DNA from 2 places in the Glutamicibacter sp. NPDC090743 genome. Region 2 is predicted to be linked to the other one. Evidence: riboswitches for the same ligand, from Rfam matches in the RefSeq annotation. Region 2 holds a riboswitch; the other holds the start of a gene.
What was found. A riboswitch is a leader RNA that binds a small molecule or an ion and turns the genes downstream of it on or off. The one in region 2 is predicted to bind S-adenosylmethionine.
Positions count from the first base shown of each region.

Region 1: another riboswitch for S-adenosylmethionine. It lies ahead of ACIQTS_RS14200 (O-acetylhomoserine aminocarboxypropyltransferase/cysteine synthase family protein); the one in region 2 lies ahead of ACIQTS_RS05780 (flavin reductase family protein).

Region 1 covers NZ_JBIVXE010000006.1:246,982-256,615, reverse strand. Annotated here, with positions in the region: gene ACIQTS_RS14205 (CoA-binding protein) at 421-915, opposite strand; gene ACIQTS_RS14200 (O-acetylhomoserine aminocarboxypropyltransferase/cysteine synthase family protein) at 915-2,288, opposite strand; SAM riboswitch class I at 2,404-2,498, opposite strand; gene ACIQTS_RS14195 (histidine phosphatase family protein) at 2,610-3,170, shown strand; gene ACIQTS_RS14190 (RNA polymerase sigma factor) at 3,284-3,781, shown strand; gene ACIQTS_RS14185 (methylated-DNA--[protein]-cysteine S-methyltransferase) at 3,778-4,407, shown strand; gene katG (catalase/peroxidase HPI) at 4,506-6,689, opposite strand; gene ACIQTS_RS14175 (Fur family transcriptional regulator) at 6,793-7,221, opposite strand; gene ACIQTS_RS14170 (BCCT family transporter) at 7,887-9,634, shown strand, end outside.
Region 2 covers NZ_JBIVXE010000002.1:504,651-514,284, forward strand. Annotated here, with positions in the region: gene ACIQTS_RS05770 (ZIP family metal transporter) at 1-220, opposite strand, end outside; gene dnaB (replicative DNA helicase) at 281-1,636, opposite strand; gene ACIQTS_RS05780 (flavin reductase family protein) at 2,705-3,205, opposite strand; SAM riboswitch class IV at 3,300-3,416, opposite strand; gene ACIQTS_RS05785 (long-chain-fatty-acid--CoA ligase) at 3,793-5,400, shown strand; gene ACIQTS_RS05790 (PaaI family thioesterase) at 5,416-5,832, shown strand; gene ACIQTS_RS05795 (dihydrofolate reductase family protein) at 6,709-7,299, shown strand; gene ACIQTS_RS05800 (PQQ-dependent sugar dehydrogenase) at 7,307-8,371, shown strand; gene ACIQTS_RS05805 (acetyl-CoA hydrolase/transferase family protein) at 8,368-9,634, opposite strand, start outside.

The DNA.
Region 1 (9,634 bases), on a different contig from region 2:
AGGGTGCGGCACCATGCTATTGCGAGATGCTGGAATGTTCTCGGGCCAAGGGAATTGAGTTTTCATATAGCAGTGCGGGCGGGATTTTTCTTGTTTCGTTCGTGCTCGTAGCGAATCGAACTCGATTCTCCCTGCCTGTTTTAGGGTTTGGGTCGTTTGGCCTTGTCTTGCAGTGCTGTGGTTTGCAGATTTTTCGATCTGTGATTGAATGCGTCGAGCACTTCGGGGCCACACCCACGGCATGCCGTGGGCCAATTGCATCGACCATGGTTCGGCAGAGGTCTTGTTCTTCCTTCGGAATGCTCCGTGCAAAAGTTCAGCGTCGTTGACCAAACCGGCCATTTCCGGGGAATTGCCGCAGAAAAATGGGTGCATGCAACGCAATGTTGCATGCACCCATTTCCTGGAATCTTGGACTCCCTAGGCAAGTACCTGGCGCTTGGAGGAAATGACGCCGGTATTGAATCCAGCCAGGCGCAGGCCGCCGTGGAAGCGGGCGTGCTCGATCTTCACGCAGCGGTCCATGACCACATTCATGCCCGCGGCCTCGGCGCGCCGGGCCACTTCCTCGTGCCAGGATCCCAGCTGCAGCCACAGGGTCTTCGCGCCTACGGCCAGGGCCTCGTCCAACACGGTAGGCAGGTCATCGTGCTTGCGGAAAACCTCCACCAGATCCGGGGTCTCCGGCAGATCGGCCAGCGACTTGTACACCGGCTGGCCCAGGATCTCATCGAGTACCGGGTTGATGAAATACACCTTGTACTTGGAGGAGGAGAGCAGGTAGGTAGCCACAAAATAGCTGGCGCGCGATGGCTTGTTCGAGGCGCCGACAATGGCGATGGACTTGGTGTCACGCAGGATCTCCAGGCGCTGTGCGGCTCCCGGGCCTTCCCAAGCGGTATCAACGGCAGTCATTAGATTGCTCCCTTCGAAGCGGTTGGCAATGCGCAGGCGGAACCGTCGTAGGCCGGTGCCTCGAACCCTGCGGCGGAACCGGCAATCGCTTCCTGCGAAGCGGCCAGCGCCTGGTCCAGATCCCAGAGGATGTCCTCGACATCTTCCAGTCCTACCGACAGGCGGATCAAATCTTCTGGCACGCCAGCGGAGACCAGCTGCTCGGCGCTCAGCTGCTGGTGGGTGGTGGAGGCCGGGTGCAGCACCAGGGTGCGGGCATCGCCGATGTTGGCCAGGTGGCTGGCCAACTGCAGGGCTTCGATGAACTTCGAGCCGGCTTCGCGCCCGCCCTTCACCCCGAAGCTGAAGACCGAGCCGACGCCCATGGGCAGTAGCTCCTTGGCCTGCGCGTGCTGCGGGTGGGATTCCAGGCCGGCATAGTTCACGTAGGTCACGCGCTCATCGGCCTGCAACCAGGCAGCGACCTGCTTCGCGTTGGACAGGTGGTTGTCCATGCGCTGCGGCAAGGTCTCCAGGCCCTGCAGCAGCTGGAATGCGGACTGGGCCGGCAGAGCCGGTCCGAAGTCGCGCAGCTGCTCGCTGCGCAGCTTGGTCAGGAAGCCGTACTCGCCGAAGTTGTCCCACCAGGAGACGTTGCCGTAGCTGGCAACCGGTTCGGTCATGGTGGGGAACTTGCCATTGCCCCAGTTGAACTTGCCCGACTCGATGACCACGCCGCCCAGGGTGGTGCCGTGCCCGCCGATGAACTTGGTGGCCGAGTGGATCACGATATCCGCGCCGTGCTCGATAGGGCGCAGGATGTACGGGGGAGTGAGCGTCGAATCGACTACCAGCGGGAGATTGTGGCGGTGCGCCACCTCGGCCAGGCCCTTCAGGTCAGCGATGTCGCCGGACGGGTTGGCCACCACCTCGGTGTAGACGGCCTTGGTGTTTTCCTGGATCGCCGCTTCGAAGTCGGCGGGATCATTGGAGTCGATGAAAGTGGTGTTGATGCCGAAGCGGCGCAGCGAGACATCGAGCTGGGTGATGGTGCCGCCATAGAGCTTCGAGGAAGCCACAATGTGGTCGCCTGCCTGGGCCAAGGCCGCGAAGGTGACGAATTCCGCGGCCATGCCCGAGCCGGTGGCTACCGCTCCGATGCCGCCTTCCAGCGAAGCCATGCGCTCTTCGAAAGCCGCTACGGTCGGGTTGCCGATACGCGAGTAGATGTTGCCGTACTTCTGCAAGGCAAAGAGGTTGGCCGCATCGTCAGCGTCCTTGAAGACGAACGAAGTGGTCTGGTAAATCGGCACTGCGCGTGAGCCATGCTCGGCATCGGGGGTGCCTCCGGCATGCAATGCGCGGGTGCGGAATCCAAACTTGTGATCTGCCATGGTGGCTTACGACTCCTTGTCGATTGGGGTTTCGCGGGCACCGCAGGGCGGGCCGCGATCGAGGCAGGAATCCCGGAATCAATGTCGCTTCCTGCTGTGGTCCAACGGGTAGGCGGCTGCATCGTTTCTGGCGGTAGCACCGTAACCACCGGATGTGGCAGGTTGCTGCGGCGTCATCGAACCAGATCTCTCAGCCGCTCGGGATGGTGTAATAATCTTCGCAACATGACCGTTCGTGACCCAACTATGAGTCGTAACGTTGCGTATTGGAGCTGTTATCGGAGATTCTTCGATACCTATTACCCCGGTTAGGCTGGAGTCATGGATACTTCGCTGGCACTGGTGCGACACGGGCAGACCGATTGGAACCTTGCAGGGCGCCTGCAGGGGCGTACCGATATCCCGTTGAACGATACCGGGCGCGAACAAGCTCGCGAGGTCGGGCGCCAGCTCATCGGCCAGAACTGGTCGCTGGTACTTGCTTCGCCCTTGGAACGTGCCCGGGAAACTGCCGCGCTGATTGCCCAGCAGATCGAGGCCGAGACGGGGAACGCTGTTCCGGAACTCATTGAACGCGGCTTCGGCCCGCTGGAAGGCCGGATCATGGCCGAGGTCAGCGAAGCGGAATCGGCTGCTGCCAAGGACCTGCGTGAGCCGCGTGCCCAGATCTTGAGCCGTGCGGTGCCAGCGCTGCTGGAGTTGGCCAGCAGGCATGCCGGGCGCAAGGTCATGATTGTCAGCCATGGGGCCACCATGCGCACCATCCGTGACGCATTGGCCGGAACCACGGATCCCCAAGGCGTGGAAAATGGCGAAATGCTCCACTTGGACTTGATCCGCCTTGAGCAGATCGCCAGCGAATTGGATCTGATGGCTTTCTAGGAATCCATGGGGTCTCTGCGTGAAGGAAATTTTTTTCATTCACGCCTCACAAAATGGTCTCCTCGTACGTTTACATGGTGAGAAGCCATGAAGGCGCAAATGCCAGGAGATCCATGCAAGCACCGTTCGAGCGGATAGTCCAGGACTATGGACTGAACGTCCTGCGCGTTTGCCGTGCCCTGCTTGATGAGCATCGCGCGCAAGACGCCTGGTCCGAAACGTTCCTTGCCGCGCTCAAGGCGTACCCGCAATTGCCTGAAGACGCCAATGTCCTGGCATGGCTAGTGCGTATTGCCCGGAACAAAGCCATTGACGAGTTGCGCAGGAACAAGCCGGAAATCCTCATCGGCCAAGACGTGGACAGCCTGGCCCCATCGGCCCAACGGCCGGATCTGCAGTTGGAGAACCTGCAGCTGTGGCATGAGGTGAACCAGCTTCCTGGCAAGCAGCGGCAGGTGGTGGCCTACCGCTATCTGGGCGGAATGAGCTACGCGCAAATTGCCGGAATCCTTTCCGGCACCGAAGCTGCCGCCCGGCGTTCGGGCGCCGATGGGATCAAGAATCTGCGGGCCCGGATGGATGACCAAGAACTATGGAGGGAGCAGCCATGAACGGAATAAATTATCGGCAGCAGGCTACGGCCGCTGAAGCGCAAATCCTCGACTCGCTGCAGGGCCGGCTCGTTGAGCGGGCCCGTGCACGGGAACTTGTTGATGTTGCCTATCGCGTGGTCGATAGCCCCGTGGGGGCCTTGCTGCTGGCCAGCACCGATGCCGGGCTGGTCCGGGTCGCTTTTGAATCCGAAGGCCATGACCGGATTCTGGAGGTGCTCTCGGAAAGGCTCAGCCCGCGGATCCTGCGCGACAATTCGAGCCTGGATGATGCCGCCCGGCAACTGGAGGAGTATTTCGCGGGCCAGCGGCATGGCTTCGATCTTCCGGTGGACTTGCAGCTCTCCACCGAGTTCCGCCGCCAGGTGCAGCTGGAACTGGGTCATATCGATTACGGGCATACCCTGAGCTACGCCCAGCTGGCGCAGCAGATCGGCAAGCCGAAGGCGGTGCGGGCCGTCGGTTCAGCCTGCGCCACCAACCCGATTCCCATCGTGCTGCCCTGCCATCGGGTGCTGCGCACCGATGGTTCATTGGGCGGCTACCTGGGAGGCTTGGAAGCCAAGTCCGAGCTGCTGAAGCTGGAGAACCCGGACTTCGCCAGCGGCGCCGCGACGCTGTTCTGACGGGCAGCTCCCGCATGAAACAAGTGCTGGGCTGCTGCCTCCCTTGCGGGAAGCAGCAGCCCAGCACTAATTGCTACGGGCTCGCGGCCCAGCAGCTGCTACTTGCTGCGCAGTTCGAAGCGATCTGCGTCCATGAGCTTGGCCCAAGCGGAGGCGAAGTCATTGACGAACTTCTCCTTGGCATCATCCGAAGCGTAAACCTCGGCCAGTGCACGCAGCTCGGAGTTGGCACCGAACACCAGATCCACGCGGCTGCCGGTCCAGCGGCCATCGGTGGTGGTGTAGGTCTGCTCGTCAGCGGATGGGGTCCATTCCAACCCCAGCTCCAGCAGGTTCGCGAAGAAGTCGTTGGTCAACGCGCCTGGGGTGTCGGTGAAGACGCCCAAGTTGGAGCCGTCCCAGTTATTGCCGATGACGCGCAGTCCACCGAGCAGTACGGTCGCTTCCGGTGCCGAGAGGCCCAGCAGATTCGCGCGGTCGATCAGCAAGTACTCGCTAGGCAGCTTGACGAAGCCCGAGTCGTAGTTGCGGAATCCGTCGGAAACTGGTTCCAGCCATGCGAACTGGTCAACGTCGGTTTGCTCCTGGGTTGCGTCTACGCGGCCCGGGGTGAATGGAACCTCGACCTGCTGGCCAGCTGCCAGGGCTGCCTGCTCGACTCCGACGTTGCCGGCTAGGACAACGACGTCCGCGAAGGAAGCCTTGATCCCGGAAGTGGCGTTGAAGTTGTCAACAATCTCTTCCAGCTTGGCAATTACCGGTTTGAGCTGCTCAGGCTGGTTCACGCTCCAGGAGACCTGTGGTTCCAGGCGGATGCGGCCGCCGTTAACGCCGCCGCGCTTATCCGAGGTGCGGAAGGTCGAAGCGGCCTTCCAAGCCGTGGATACCAGCTGCTGGACGGTCAGTCCCGAATCGTTGATCAGGGCTTTAAGTGCGGCAACTTCAGTTGCACCCAAGGTGGTCTGCGGAGCTGCTGGCAGTGGATCCTGCCAGAGCAGGTCCTCAGCAGGAACCTCTGGGCCGAAGTAGCGGGACTTCGGGCCCATGTCGCGGTGGGTCAGCTTGAACCATGCGCGGGCGAAGGCGTCTGCGAACTGGTCTGGGTTCTCCTTGAAGTTCTTGGAGATCGGGCCGTAGACCGGGTCGAAGCGCAGGGCCAGGTCGCTGGTAAGCATGCGTGGCTCGCGGTGTTCCAAGGTCTCGAATGCAGGCTGGACCAAGCCGGCTCCGCCATTGTTGACCGGGCGCCACTGCTTGGCGCCTGCTGGGGATTCGAACAGTTCCCATTCGTAGGCGAAGAGGATGTGGAAGAACTCGTTGTCCCAGCGGGTTGGGTGGTAGGTCCAGGTGACTTCAAGACCCGAGGACACGGTGTCCGCGCCCTTGCCGGTGCCGTGGCCGTTCTTCCAGCCCAGTCCCTGCATTTCAAGCGGAGCTGCTTCTGGATCCGGGCCGATCTTGTCATCGGCATGCGCGCCGTGGGTCTTGCCGAAGGTGTGGCCACCGGCGATCAGCGCGACGGTCTCCTCGTCGTTCATGCCCATGCGGCGGAAGGTTTCGCGGATGTCTACGGCCGAGGCCAGCGGATCCGGATTTCCGTCAGGACCCTCAGGATTCACGTAGATCAGGCCCATCTGCACTGCTGCCAGAGGAGCATCCAGGTCTCGCTTGCCGGTGTAGCGTTCGCTGTCCAGCCAGACCTTTTCCGGGCCCCAGTAGACATCGTCATCTGCTTCCCAAACGTCCTTGCGGCCGCCGGCGAAACCGAAGGTCTCGAAGCCCATGTCTTCCAGAGCCACGTTGCCAGCCAGCAGGATAAGGTCGGCCCAGGAAATCGACTGGCCGTACTTCTTCTTCACTGGCCACAGCAGGCGGCGAGCCTTGTCCAGCGAAACGTTGTCAGGCCACGAGTTCAGCGGAGCGAAGCGCTGCTGGCCTGCGCCGCCGCCGCCGCGGCCGTCGTGCGAGCGGTAGGTGCCTGCGGAGTGCCAAGCCATGCGGATGAAGAACGGGCCGTAGTGGCCGAAGTCTGCTGGCCACCAGTCGTGCGACTGGGTCATGATTTCGGTCAGGTCGGCTTTTACTGCCGACAAGTCGAGGGCATTGAAGGCTTCAATGTAGTCGAAGTTCTCGTCCAGCGGGTTGGAAACCTGCTGGTTCTTGGCCAGAATCCTCAGATTCAGCTTATTCGGCCACCATTCGGTGTTGGCATTGCCCTGGGTAGGGTGAATTCGACCCGCGCCGCCAACTACTGGGCACTGACCTGCAGTCATCTCAGACATGTGCTCTTTCCTTCCGGATTGTTTAGGGTTTATCTGGTTTTATCCATCGCACAGCAGCTGCGCTGATGACGATGGCAAATCTAGGGGTTTACTTAGACAGCAACTATGCGTTCGCAGCCTGGCAATCCGGGCAGGTGCCCCAATAGATCACTTCGGCTTCATCAATGCTGAACCCGTGGTCATTGGAAGCATGCAGGCACGGGGCGCCGCCGACAGCGCAGTCGACGTCCGCCAGCGTTCCGCACTGGCGGCACACCACATGGTGGTGATTGTCGCCAACGCGGGCTTCATAGCGGGCGGTATGGCCCTGTGGCTGTATCTGCCGAATGACACCCAGTTTCGTGAAGAGCCTGAGTGAATCGTAGACAGCTTGGTGCGACACATTGGGGTGATCTTCACGGACAGCCGAAATGATGGTTTCGGTATCCGCGTGCGGGTGCGCCGCGACGGCGGAAAGTACCGCAACGCGCGGTTGCGTGACCCGCATCGATGCCGCCTTCAGCACCTGCTCGATCCCTGCCTGTGATGTCATGTACCCAGCATGCCTGCTTATTTTGAATCAGTCAAGATAAGTTCCAGTGTATTTCGCGTTAAAAGTGGGTGGACTCCAGCTGACTGGTTGAATCGATGCTTCATTAGTAAGTATTCCGTATGGTGCATGTTCAAGCGTGATGTGCTTCTGGGGGAGGAAAATTACGAAATCGCAGACATTTCACCCGAAATAAGAAAGCGAATAGTGCGTGGTTTTATCTTGGGAAATATTGCGGTCCAATTGATGATTCCACGGGTTCGGGGAGCGAAAAATCCTGTGGGGCGAGGAAGCTCACATGGATGGCACTGCCAGCGTAAACAATGTGATCCCGGGGTGCTGAAGATCCGGAAACGGCGAGAAATCAAGGATCTGATTTGACCCTTGATGAGATGTCGACCATGCTGGAAAAGGCCCATTTTGGGATTCATCGTGTCAAAATCGTGCTAAATCGAGTCAACTCGCAGGAATAATTCGCGGGATATTAGCGGAGAATAGTTGTTTCTTTCAGGCTGCTTCAACGCGAGATTTAGACACAGTGGACCGACACCCGAAAAGCAATTCGCAATCAATCACACTGCATGGCGATCGTTTACTCGAGAGGCGATGGCTCGGCAGATTCCGCCCGGATCTTATCCGCGGGATCTCACCAGTGAAGGAAGACCGCAATGAAGCAGACGGATCAATCAATCGGCGACCTCGTTGAGGAACTGCATTCAGTTCGTCACAGACGACCTAAGAAGTACTCACTTTCCGGTACGGATTACTGGGTATTCGGAATCGCCGGCGCTCTAGCGCTGGCCTTTATTATTTGGGGTTTCGCTAGCCCCGAAGGGCTGGGCAAGGCCTCCAGCGCGGCCCTTGACTGGGTTATCACCAACACTGGCTGGCTTTTTGTCATTGCTGCCGCGGTTTTCGCGGTCTTCGCCATCGTCGTAGCGGCCAAGAACTTTGGACGCATCCCGCTGGGCAAGGACGGCGAGACGCCAAAGTTCTCCACGGTCTCGTGGATCTCGATGATGTTCGCAACCGGCATGGGCATCGGCTTGGTCTTCTACGGCGTGGGCGAGCCGCTGTACTTCTACATGTCGCCTCCTCCGGGAACGGTGGAAGGTTCCACCAGTGATGCATTGAGCACCGCTATGGGCACCACGCTCTTCCACTGGACCTTATTCCCATGGGCCATGTACGCCATCGTTGGCTTGGGCATGGCTTACGGCAGCTTCCGGCTGGGACGCCCCCAGCTGTTCTCAGCCATGTTCAGCTCGATCTTCGGCGACCGCGCCATCCATGGTTGGGGCGGGCGCACCATCAATATCCTGGCCATCATCGCCACCCTCTTCGGCTCGGCTTGTTCGCTGGGTCTGGGCGCATTGCAGATTGGCGGCGGCATCCAGGCCACTGGGATGATGGAGAAGGTCGGCTCCGGCGTTCTGGTTATCATCATTGGCATTCTGACGGCATTGTTTGTCGCTTCTGCCGTTTCCGGCATTGAGCGCGGTATCCAGTGGTTGTCCAACACCAACATGGTATTGGCATTGATCATCGCATTGATCGTTTTCATTGGCGGCCCAACTCTGTTCATCCTGAACGTCATTCCCAATGCCATTGGCGCTTTCATCGGCGACTTGCCGGAGATGGCTTCGCGTACGGCTGCCGGCGATGGTGCAATGTCTGATTGGCTGTCCTCGTGGACTGTCTTCTACTGGGCATGGTGGATCTCTTGGAGCCCATTCGTAGGCTTGTTCATCGCCCGCATTTCCCGTGGCCGCACTATTCGCCAGTTCGTCACCGGCGTGCTGCTCGTTCCATCCAGTGTCACCCTGATTTGGTTTGCAATCTTCGGCGGTGGCGCAATCGGTATTCAGGAACGCGCTGAACGCGCCGGGGAAACCGGGGAAAAGCTGGCCAGCATTGTTGATGGCGCACCAGACATCAACTTCGATTTGATCCTCTTCGACATGCTTGGCAGCCTCCCGCTGTCGGGCTGGATGGCTACCGTGCTGATGGTCGTCACCGTGCTGCTGATTGCGATCTTCTTCGTGACCGGCGCAGACTCGGCCTCGATCGTGATGGGTGCGCTCAGCGAACGCGGCGCTGAAGAGCCATCGAAGAAGGCCGTGATCTTCTGGGGCGTGGCCACCGGCGCTGTGGCCGCGGTGATGCTGCTGGCTGGCGGCGATCATCCGGCGGAGGCATTGACCGGGCTGAAGAACATCACTATTGTTTCGGCGCTGCCATTCGTGATTGTGATGCTCCTGCTCTGCGTGGCGTTGTGGAAGGACCTGAGCAAGGATCCGCTGGTGCTTCGCGGCAAGGTGGCTCGAAAGGTCCTGGAGCAGTCCGTGGGCCAGGCGGTTGACCGCCATGAGGGTGGCCAGTTCAGCTTGATGACCACCGAAATCCCTTTGGTCAG
Region 2 (9,634 bases):
CCACGATCACGCCGCCCAGCGTCGCAACGAGGCCGCCGGTTTCATAGGCTTCGAGCACCAGCTCGAAGGCCAGTGCGCTGACCAGGACCCCGGCACCGAAGGCCATGATGGCGCTGACCCAGACCTTGGGGATCTTCAGCCACCAGGCCGCGCCAGATCCCAGCAGCAGGGCCGAGCCGGCCACAGTGCCCCACAGCAAAGCCTGCATCGAAGCGAACATGGCACCCACTATAGCCAGCAATTCGCTGGCTTAGTAGGTGCCATTGAGTTCTGACTGGGACTAACCCTCGGTGGACATGTTGTTGAAGCGCGAGTAGTGGCCTTGGAAGGCCACGGTGATGGTCTTGGTCGGACCGGCACGGTGCTTCGCGATAATCACGTCAGCTTCGCCCGGCCGGTTTTCCTTGTCGTAGACGTCATCACGGTGCAGCAAAATCACCATGTCGGCGTCCTGCTCAATCGAGCCCGATTCGCGCAGGTCCGAAACCATTGGCTTCTTGTCGGTACGCTGCTCGGAACCACGGTTCAGCTGCGACAGCGCAATCAACGGAACGTCGAGTTCCTTGGCGAGCAGCTTGAGGTTACGCGAGAACTCGGAAACTTCCTGCTGGCGCGATTCCACACGCTTGCCCGAGCTCATCAGCTGCAGGTAGTCCAGGATGATCATGCGCAGCTCGTTGCGCTGCTTGAGGCGACGGCACTTGGCACGGATTTCCATCATGGACATGTTCGGCGAATCATCAATGAACAACGGGGCTTCGTTCAGCCGGCCCATGGTCGTGGCGATCTTGGTCCACTGCGCGTCTTCCACCGAGCCCTTGCGCAGATCCTGGAGCTGGATGGATGCTTCGGCCGAGAGCAGGCGCATCGCAATTTCATTGCGGCCCATTTCCAAGGAGAAGAACACGGTGGCCATATTGTGCTTGATGGCAGCAGAACGGGCGAAGTCCAGCGCGAAGGTTGACTTGCCCACCGCAGGACGGGCGGCGATGATGATCATCTGGCCGCCCTTCAGGCCCTGGGTCAGCTCGTCGAATTCATAGAATCCGGTGGGCACACCGGTAATGCCATCGCCCGCGTTGGCCGCGTTCTCGATTTCATCAACGGTGTCTTCGATGATGTCCGAAAGGCGCACGTAGTCTTCACTGCTGCGGTTCTCGGCCACCTTGTAGACCTCTGCCTGGGCTTCGTTGACGATTGCGTCAACTTCACCATCTGGCGAGTAGCCCATTTGGACAATACGCGTTCCAGCGTCAACCAATCGGCGCAGCACGGCGCGTTCGCGCACAATTTCTGCGTAGTACCCGGCGTTGGCTGCAGTTGGAACCTGCTGGATGAGATTGTGAAGGTAGGCGGCGCCACCAATGCGCGAGATTTCGCCGCGCTTGGTCAGCAAGTCGGCTACGGTGACCGCATCGGCTGGTTCGCCACGACCGTAGAGGTCGACAATCGCCTCGTAAATCGATTCGTGGGAGGGACGGTAGAAGTCGGTGCCGCGAATGGATTCAACGACGTCAGCAATGGCGTCCTTGGAGAGCATCATGCCACCGAGGACCGACATCTCGGCCTCGATATCCTGTGGCGGCTTGCGCCCTGCGTCGGAATCTCGTCCTTCGTAAACCGGCTCAGCACTCATTGCAGACACTTCCATCCCCTATTGACCCGCTGGGAAAAATTATCCTTGCCTCATGGCAACGCTTCATCGTGTCAGTCGATACGGACATTTGGATGTCAGGCGCCTGTGGATATTTCTCTCCCGAACCCAACACTAGGGCTGTTATTAACAGGCGTAAACCTCATTATCCACAGAATATGTGGATAACACTCCTCTACCTGTGGAGTTCCCTGTTCACAGTCTGGGGAGAACTCTGTGGATTACCCCACTCTACGTATCATTAATATCTGTTGACTTGGTTGTTTGTATTCGCACACCTGTGGACAGAAACTTAATTCATTGAAGCTCACGCCAACCGACCCAAGGTTATCAACACCCTTAATCGCCTAGTTCCCGGGGTTTTTCACCCTTTGTACACATTTGCCCACGTCTTGTCCACAGTTTTGTGGATAACCTTGTGGATACTGGTGAATTTACAAAACCCTAAGTCACCGTGGATTAAATTCGCCAGCAAGGCCGGATCTTCCAGTAGTCCACAATCGGCTAGGGTTTCTGCGTTCGGGGGCGGTGGATAACTTAATGTGTGCAACGACTCTGCGGGCGAACCTGGATCAGCGACTGGGCTGCCGGCGCACTCTCGCCACTTCGCGTCCGCGACGCGCGCCAGTGAAGACGCCATAAAGCGCCGGTTTCATTTGTGATGCGCAGCCTTTGCATGGCTCGGAAACCCCATCCGAGGGTTGCCGGCAATTCGCTGCCACTCTGGTCCAGCGTGCAGCGAGGATCCATGAGCTACCTGCGCGGTTCTGTTCGACAGCCCAGGCGGGTGGCGGATATGGCGAGTTCAAGGTTTCTCGCGACAGATACTTTGATGACGAGGTTATCGCCAAATGCCTGGGGCAGCTGGCCCAAGATGGCAGGCCATGAGATTGCCAGCCATCTTGCCACGTCTTCAGGGTGGCGAGAGAGAACGGGCATTGCCGGTGTCGAGGGCTGCGGGGAACGGCTCAACCCGCCCAACCGGAATTCAAAAAGCTCCGGCCAGATCGATGATTTGATCTCGCCGGAGCTTTGGAAGATGCGAAGCGCTTATACGAGCTCAGGAATCGGCAGCGAATGGAACCGCGAATCATGGAAGATCTGTGGCGAGTGCTCGGAGGTGCGGTGCCCGTGGACTTCCATCAGGACTACCCAGTGATCCCCCGCTTCGACCTCGTTGTAGATCGAAGTCTCCAGCCACAACGTGGAGTCGTTGACGAAGAGCGCGCCCTGATCCGAGGAATAGGTATCGATTCCGCGGAACCGGTCGCCATTTTTCGACGCAATCTGAGCGCAGACACCATCATTGCGTTCGCTCAGCACTGAGACGCCAATGCGGCCAGCTTCGCGCAGCTTTGGCCAAGTGTTCGAGGACTTCTGCACGGCGAACATCACCAGTGCAGGTTCGAGGGAAACTCCCACGGTAAACGATGAAGCGACAATTCCGGTCTTCACGCCATCCAGTTCTGCACAGAGGGCGGCTACCCCTGATGGATGCTGAGCGAAAACCTTGCGCAGGGTCAACGGGTCAAGTTCAAGATTCAATGACATGGCTCGATTCCTTTGGGTCTTGCCCACCGCGCAGTAGCCTGCAAGCATTGGCTTCTCGTTACTCGAAGCCGCTTGGGCTGAAGTTCCGCGCCGTGTGCGGTACTTGTTCCAGCACATTTTGTGTGGAACCGAATCCTCACCTGGAGCACCCCACTACCGTTGAGAGGGTTGCCGATCAGCAAGCCAGGGCTTATAGCTGATGCTCTTGATTCTGTTTAAAACGATATGGCTCATGACGAACAGCCGTCAAACATTTCACTTCGCAAATCGCAATATTCGACGCAATATTCGATCCAAGGCCCCGCCAGAAGTCCTTGGGCAGTCTTTTATTCGCCATACGCCGCGCTTCTTGAACGCCTCGGCCCCATGATCGCAGCAGGCTTCCGCCGCTCTTGATTCGGCAGAACACTAACGCCTCCCCTGGGCTCGGTGCCCTGGCGCGAATTCCCTACCGCCCACCGTAATGAAACTTGGTTTCCCGGCATGACGCTGAGGTTCATGCCACTATTGGTCATGGAGTGCATTGAGTCACACTCCTGCTTATTGTTCTCCGTAACCATCGATGACGATTGAGGAATAGCCACACCATGGTAGAGATTCAGGCAAACCATTCAGAATTGACCCCACTGCGTTTCTTGGAACGCACAGCCGAGGCCTATCCGAAGAAGACCGCCGTCATCCATGGAACTCGCAGCTTCTCCTATGAAGATTTCGAAGCACGGGTGCACCGCTTTGCCCAGGCGCTGAAGGCTCGCATTGAGCCGGGCGACCGCGTGGCCGTGCTGGCACCGAATACTCCCGAAATGCTCATGGCGCATTACGCCGTACCGCTGTCAGGCGCAGTCCTCGTTGCCCTGAACACCCGACTTTCGGCCCACGAGCTGCAATACATCATTGATCATTCTGCTGCCAAGCTGATGCTTGCCGACACAGAGCTGTTGGAGAACACGAAGACCCTGCGCCGCGAGAACCCAACGCTGGAGGCGCTCATCGAGATCACCGATGACCAGTACGCCGGAGAACGTCCGGACGTGCCCGTGGACGCCACCTTGGACGAGCTAATCGCACAAGCCTCGGATGAAAGACTTCCCTACGCCATCGCCGATGAGCGGGCTCCGATCACTCTCAATTACACGTCGGGCACCACCGGCAAGCCGAAGGGTGTGCTCTACTCGCACCGCGGCAGCTACCTGAACTCGTTGGGCGAAGCGCACCACCAGGGCTTCACCGCCAAGACCCGCTACTTGTGGACCCTGCCGATGTTCCACTGCAACGGCTGGTGCACTCCATGGGCCGTCACCGCGGCGGGAGGAACCCACCTGTGCCTGCGCGGCGTGCGCGAAGATTCCGTTTGGGATGCCATCGAGAATCTTGGAACCACCCACTTGTGCGGCGCTCCGACCGTCTGCTCCATCATCGCCGACTCCACCCGCGCCCACCAGCTCGATGCGCCACTGCGCATCACCACCGCAGGAGCTCCCCCGTCCCCGGCAATCATCTCCAAGCTGCAGAAGCTGGGCATCGAGGTAGTCCATGTATATGGCCTCACCGAGGTATACGGACCGTACACGGTGTGCGAGTACCAGGATGAGTGGGATGCCCTCGATGGCCCGGACCGGGCCGCGAAGCTCGCCCGCCAAGGCGTTGGCATGATTACCGCCGAGTCCGCACGCATTGTTGACGAGAACATGAACGATGTCCCGGCGGATGGACAGACCATGGGCGAAATCGTGCTGCGCGGCAATAACGTCATGATCGGCTACTATCGCGATGAAGCGGCCACTACCCAAGCTTTCCATGGCGGCTGGTTCCACACCGGCGATCTGGGTGTCATGCACCCGGATGGCTACATCCAGGTGCGCGACCGGGCCAAGGACATCATCATTTCCGGCGGCGAGAACATCTCCACCATCGAGGTGGAGCAGGCGCTGGCCTCGCACCCCGAGGTGCTGGACCTGGCCGTCATCGGCATAGCGGACGAGAAATGGGGCGAGCGTCCGGTGGCATATGTCATCCGCGCCAGCGGATCCTCCCTGGACGCGCAAACGCTGATTGAATTCGCCCGCGAAAAGCTGGCCGGTTTCAAGGTGCCGCGCACCATCGTCTTCCCGCAGGATCTGCCGCGCACCTCCACTGGTAAGGTGCAGAAGAATGTCCTGCGCGCCCAGGCGCTAGAAGCCAGCACACCGAACTAGCCCGAGGATCACCAATTGGATAACTCAGCACCACGGATTCCCAACAAGTCCAGCCGTTTCAGCGAAAGCATCGGACTGGAATTCGATGAAATCACAGCCACTGAAGTACGCGGCCACGCGCAGTTGGACGAGAACCACCACACCCCCTGGGGCGTAGTCCATGGCGGCGTGTACACCTCGATCATCGAGAGCGCAGGATCGGTGGGCGCCAGCTACGCGGTGGCCGAACGCGGGCAATTCGCAGTCGGCGTGCACAACGCCACCGACTTCCTGCGCCCTTCCACCGGAGCACGGGTCCAGGTGATCGCCACCGCGCTATTCCAAGGGCGCACCCAGCAGCTCTGGGAGGTCATCATCACCGATGAATCCACCGGCAAGCAGCTATCCCGCGGCCAGTTGCGCACCCAGAATGTGGATTTGCCTGAGAAATAAGACCCTCATGCCGGATGGGATTCGACTACGTGGCTTGCACGGCAACTCGACATGGGCAGGTCTACTTCGACATGAAGAAGGCCCGTGCCGACGGCACGGATTCTCATGCTCTGGAAATGGGCAAGTTGTTAAATCAATTCAGCTCAGCGCAAGCCAAGACTCCATGTGCCAAACCAGCTACTAGTGCGCTGGGTTTGCAAATAGTGAAGGCAGCGGCAGGGATACCCTTGGGCTGTTGGCGGTCCAGTTCAGTGAGCTTCTACTTCACATAATGTTTCTGCAATCCACTGAAGTAGTCCTCTCAAGCAAAGAAAGAAGTTGCGCAAATGAACGTCTCCTCCAAGAAACTCATCGGCAAATGTCCCCTATGGACTTGGGTGATGATGGGACTGGCGCTTGCATCGGCCCTGGCCCTAGTTGATTGGAACGGCTCAGGGGAGGCAAAGCCGTTGTGAATGTTTTTCCTACCTAGCGCATTTGGCTTAGCTGGTGGCATTATCGCCACAGCGAAGAAAAGCTATGGATGGGGGCTCATATCCGTAGCTCTTGGCGTACTGGCCGTGCAACTATTAGCGCTCGGAGTCACCCTCGTTCAAGGACCATAGAGGTCTCCTCGGTATTTTCGGATTCCAAGTATCTTGGTATGTGTCAAGACAACTCGGAGCAGGGACCCTAGATGCACTCTAAGCGAACTTGCGAGTCCTGCGAGAGGCACCATACCGAGCACGTGAAACACCGCATCCTCAGAAGGACGAAGCGGCCAGTTGCATATCCAGAATATGGATTTGCCTGAGAATCCGGCCTAGCTGGTTTTCACACCGCGAGCACGGGCGTACGGTAGGTGGCATCTAACGCTCAAGCTCCAGGAGATTCGCCATGAGTGCGACCTATACCTTCGATGTGTTCAGCAGCCTCGATGGCTTCGGCAGCGCCGCCGGCGATTGGGGCGGCTACTGGGGAAAACAGGGGCCAGAGCTGTTAGCCCACCGCCTCGCGCTCTACACTCCGGCTTGCCGCATGGTTTTCGGAGCCAACACCTTCCGTCTCTTCAGCCGCTTCTGGGCAGAAATCGAGGCGAATCCCGAGGTTGAAGACGCGTGGGGTGTGGCCCTGCACGACAAGCCCGCCACCGTCATCTCCACCACCCTGGAAGAGCCGCTGTCCTGGCCAAACACCACGCTGGAGCGAGCTGATGCACTGGAAGTCGTCGCACAGCTCAAGGAAACTTCAGATGTGCCGCTGCGCTCCCACGGCTGCTTAGCGATGAACCATTCCCTGCTGGCGGCAGGTCTTGTGGACTTCATCCAGGTGACCATCTTCCCGGTACTGACCGGGCATAGCGGTTCTGCCCCGGTACTTGGCGGGGTCGATGACTACGATCTGGAACTTGTCGAGTCCAAGCTGCTGGACGGACGGATCCAGGAACTGACTTATCGCCCGACGCGCCATCAACCAGCGCATGGATAGCAGCTCGATGAAGCGCATTCTGGGTACCTGCCTAGTGCTCGGCGCAGTGTTCCTCGCCGGATGCTCCGCGACAACGCCGCCTCCAATCACGGCTACCGAATCGCAAGCTGTTCCAGCACCACTGGCCACCGGACTCGAAGCCCCCTGGTCCATGGTCTACGCGCAGGGCAGGTTGCTGGTCAGCGAACGTGATTCCGGGCGGATCGTGGAGGTTTTGGAGTCCGGAGAACTGCGCGAATTAGCCCGGCTCGATGATCTGGTGGCGACCGGAGAAGGCGGACTGCTGGGCCTGGCCTTCCTCGCACCGGACCGGCTCTATGCGTATTCCACCGCGGAATCCGGCAACCGCATCCAGCGGTTCACGTTGCAAGGCAGCGCCGGGAATCTTTCACTGTCGGCCCCGCGCACCTTGATTGACGGGTTGCCCTCGGCCAGCATCCACAACGGCGGGCGGCTGGCCATCGGCTCGGAAGGGATGCTCTATGCCTCCGTGGGCGATGCGGGCAATCCCCAGCAAGCCCAGGACCTGCAGCAGCTGGGCGGAAAGATCCTGCGCATGGCACCTGACGGCAGCGTCCCGGACGACAACCCGTTCGAGAATTCCCTCGTCTACAGCTATGGGCACCGCAATGTGCAGGGCCTGGCGTGGAGTGCTGATGGCACCATGTACGCCAGCGAGTTCGGACAGAACACCTTCGACGAGCTGAACATCATCGAAGCCGGGGGAAACTACGGCTGGCCCGAAGCCGAGGGAAAAAGCGGCGGAAATCCGTCGTACGCCGATCCGATTGCGCAGTGGTCCCCGTCCGAGGCCAGCCCCAGCGGCATCGCGATCCTCGATGGCACCCTCTACCTGGCGAATCTGCGCGGAGAAGTGCTGCGCGCGGTGGAACTGGACGAGCCGGCCACCGAGCATGAACTGCTCGATGGCCGGCTCGGCCGGCTACGCGACGTGCTAGTGGATCCTGACGGCGCACTGCTGGTGCTGACCAACAATACCGACGGGCGCGGCCAGCCAGGGGCGGGCGATGACCGCATCCTGCGCATCGATCCCCGCCTGGCCGGCGACTAGCTGGCCGGGCGCATGTCTCCGGTCTCCTGGAAGCGCTGGTGCCAGGACAGGGCCTCGCCTAGCAGATGCGGGGTGTGCTTGCCGTAGCTGTCCTTGCACGCACGGTCGAAGTAGTCCTGCAGCATCGGGCGGTACTCCGGGTGGGCGCAGTTATCGATGACCAGCTGCGCACGCTGCTTTGGCGAGTGGCCGCGCAGGTCGGCCAGGCCCTGTTCGGTAATCAGGATCATGGTGTCGTGCTCGGTGTGGTCCACATGCGAAGCAAAAGGAACGATGCCCGAGATCTTGCCGCCCTTGGCGGTCGATGGGGACATGAACACCGACAGGTAGCCGTTGCGGGCGAAGTCGCCCGAGCCGCCGATGCCGTTCATCACGTGCGATCCCAGCACGTTGGTGGAATTCACGTTGCCGTAGATGTCGGCTTCGATCATGCCGTTCAGCGCAATGCAGCCCAGCCGGCGGATGATCTCCGGATGGTTCGAGATTTCCTGGGCGCGCAGCAGGATGCGCTCGCGGTAGTGGTCGACGTTGCGGTTGAATTCCTCGATGCCCTCCGAAGACAGCGAGAAGCTGGTGGCGGAGGCGAACTCGATGGTCCCGTCCTTGATCAGCTCCAGCATTCCGTCCTGGATGACCTCGGTATAGGCGGTCAGGCCCTTGTAGCCGCCACGGGCCAGGCCAGCGAGCACTGCGTTGGCGATATTGCCCACGCCCGACTGCAGCGGGAGCAGCTTCTCGGACAGGCGTCCGGCACGGATCTCGGAATCCAGGAAGGTCAGCAGGTGATCGGCGATCTTCTCGCTGGTCTCGTCCACCGGGGCGAAGGGGCTCAGGCGGTCTGGCGCGTCGGTTTCCACGACGGCGACGATCTTGTTGACGTCGACGTCCATGTACTGCTGGCCGATGCGGTCACGCACGGTTCTCAGGCCGATCGGCTTGCGGTGCGGAGGCAGTGCGGTGCCGTAGTAGACATCGTGCATGCCCTCCATGGCCGCAGACTGCTGGGAATTGACCTCGATGATGATCTTGTCGGCCATCTCCAGCCAGGTCTTGTTGTTGCCCACCGAGCTGGAAGGGATCAAGTCGCCCTCGGCGGTGACGCCGACAACTTCGACGATGGCCAAGTCGATCTTTCCGTAGAAGCCGAACCAGGCGTGCTGGGCGACATGGGACAGGTGGATGTCCATGTATTCCATGTTGCCCTCGTTGATGCGGCGGCGCAGCTCGGGGTCGGACATGTACGGCAGGCGCAGGTTCATGCCT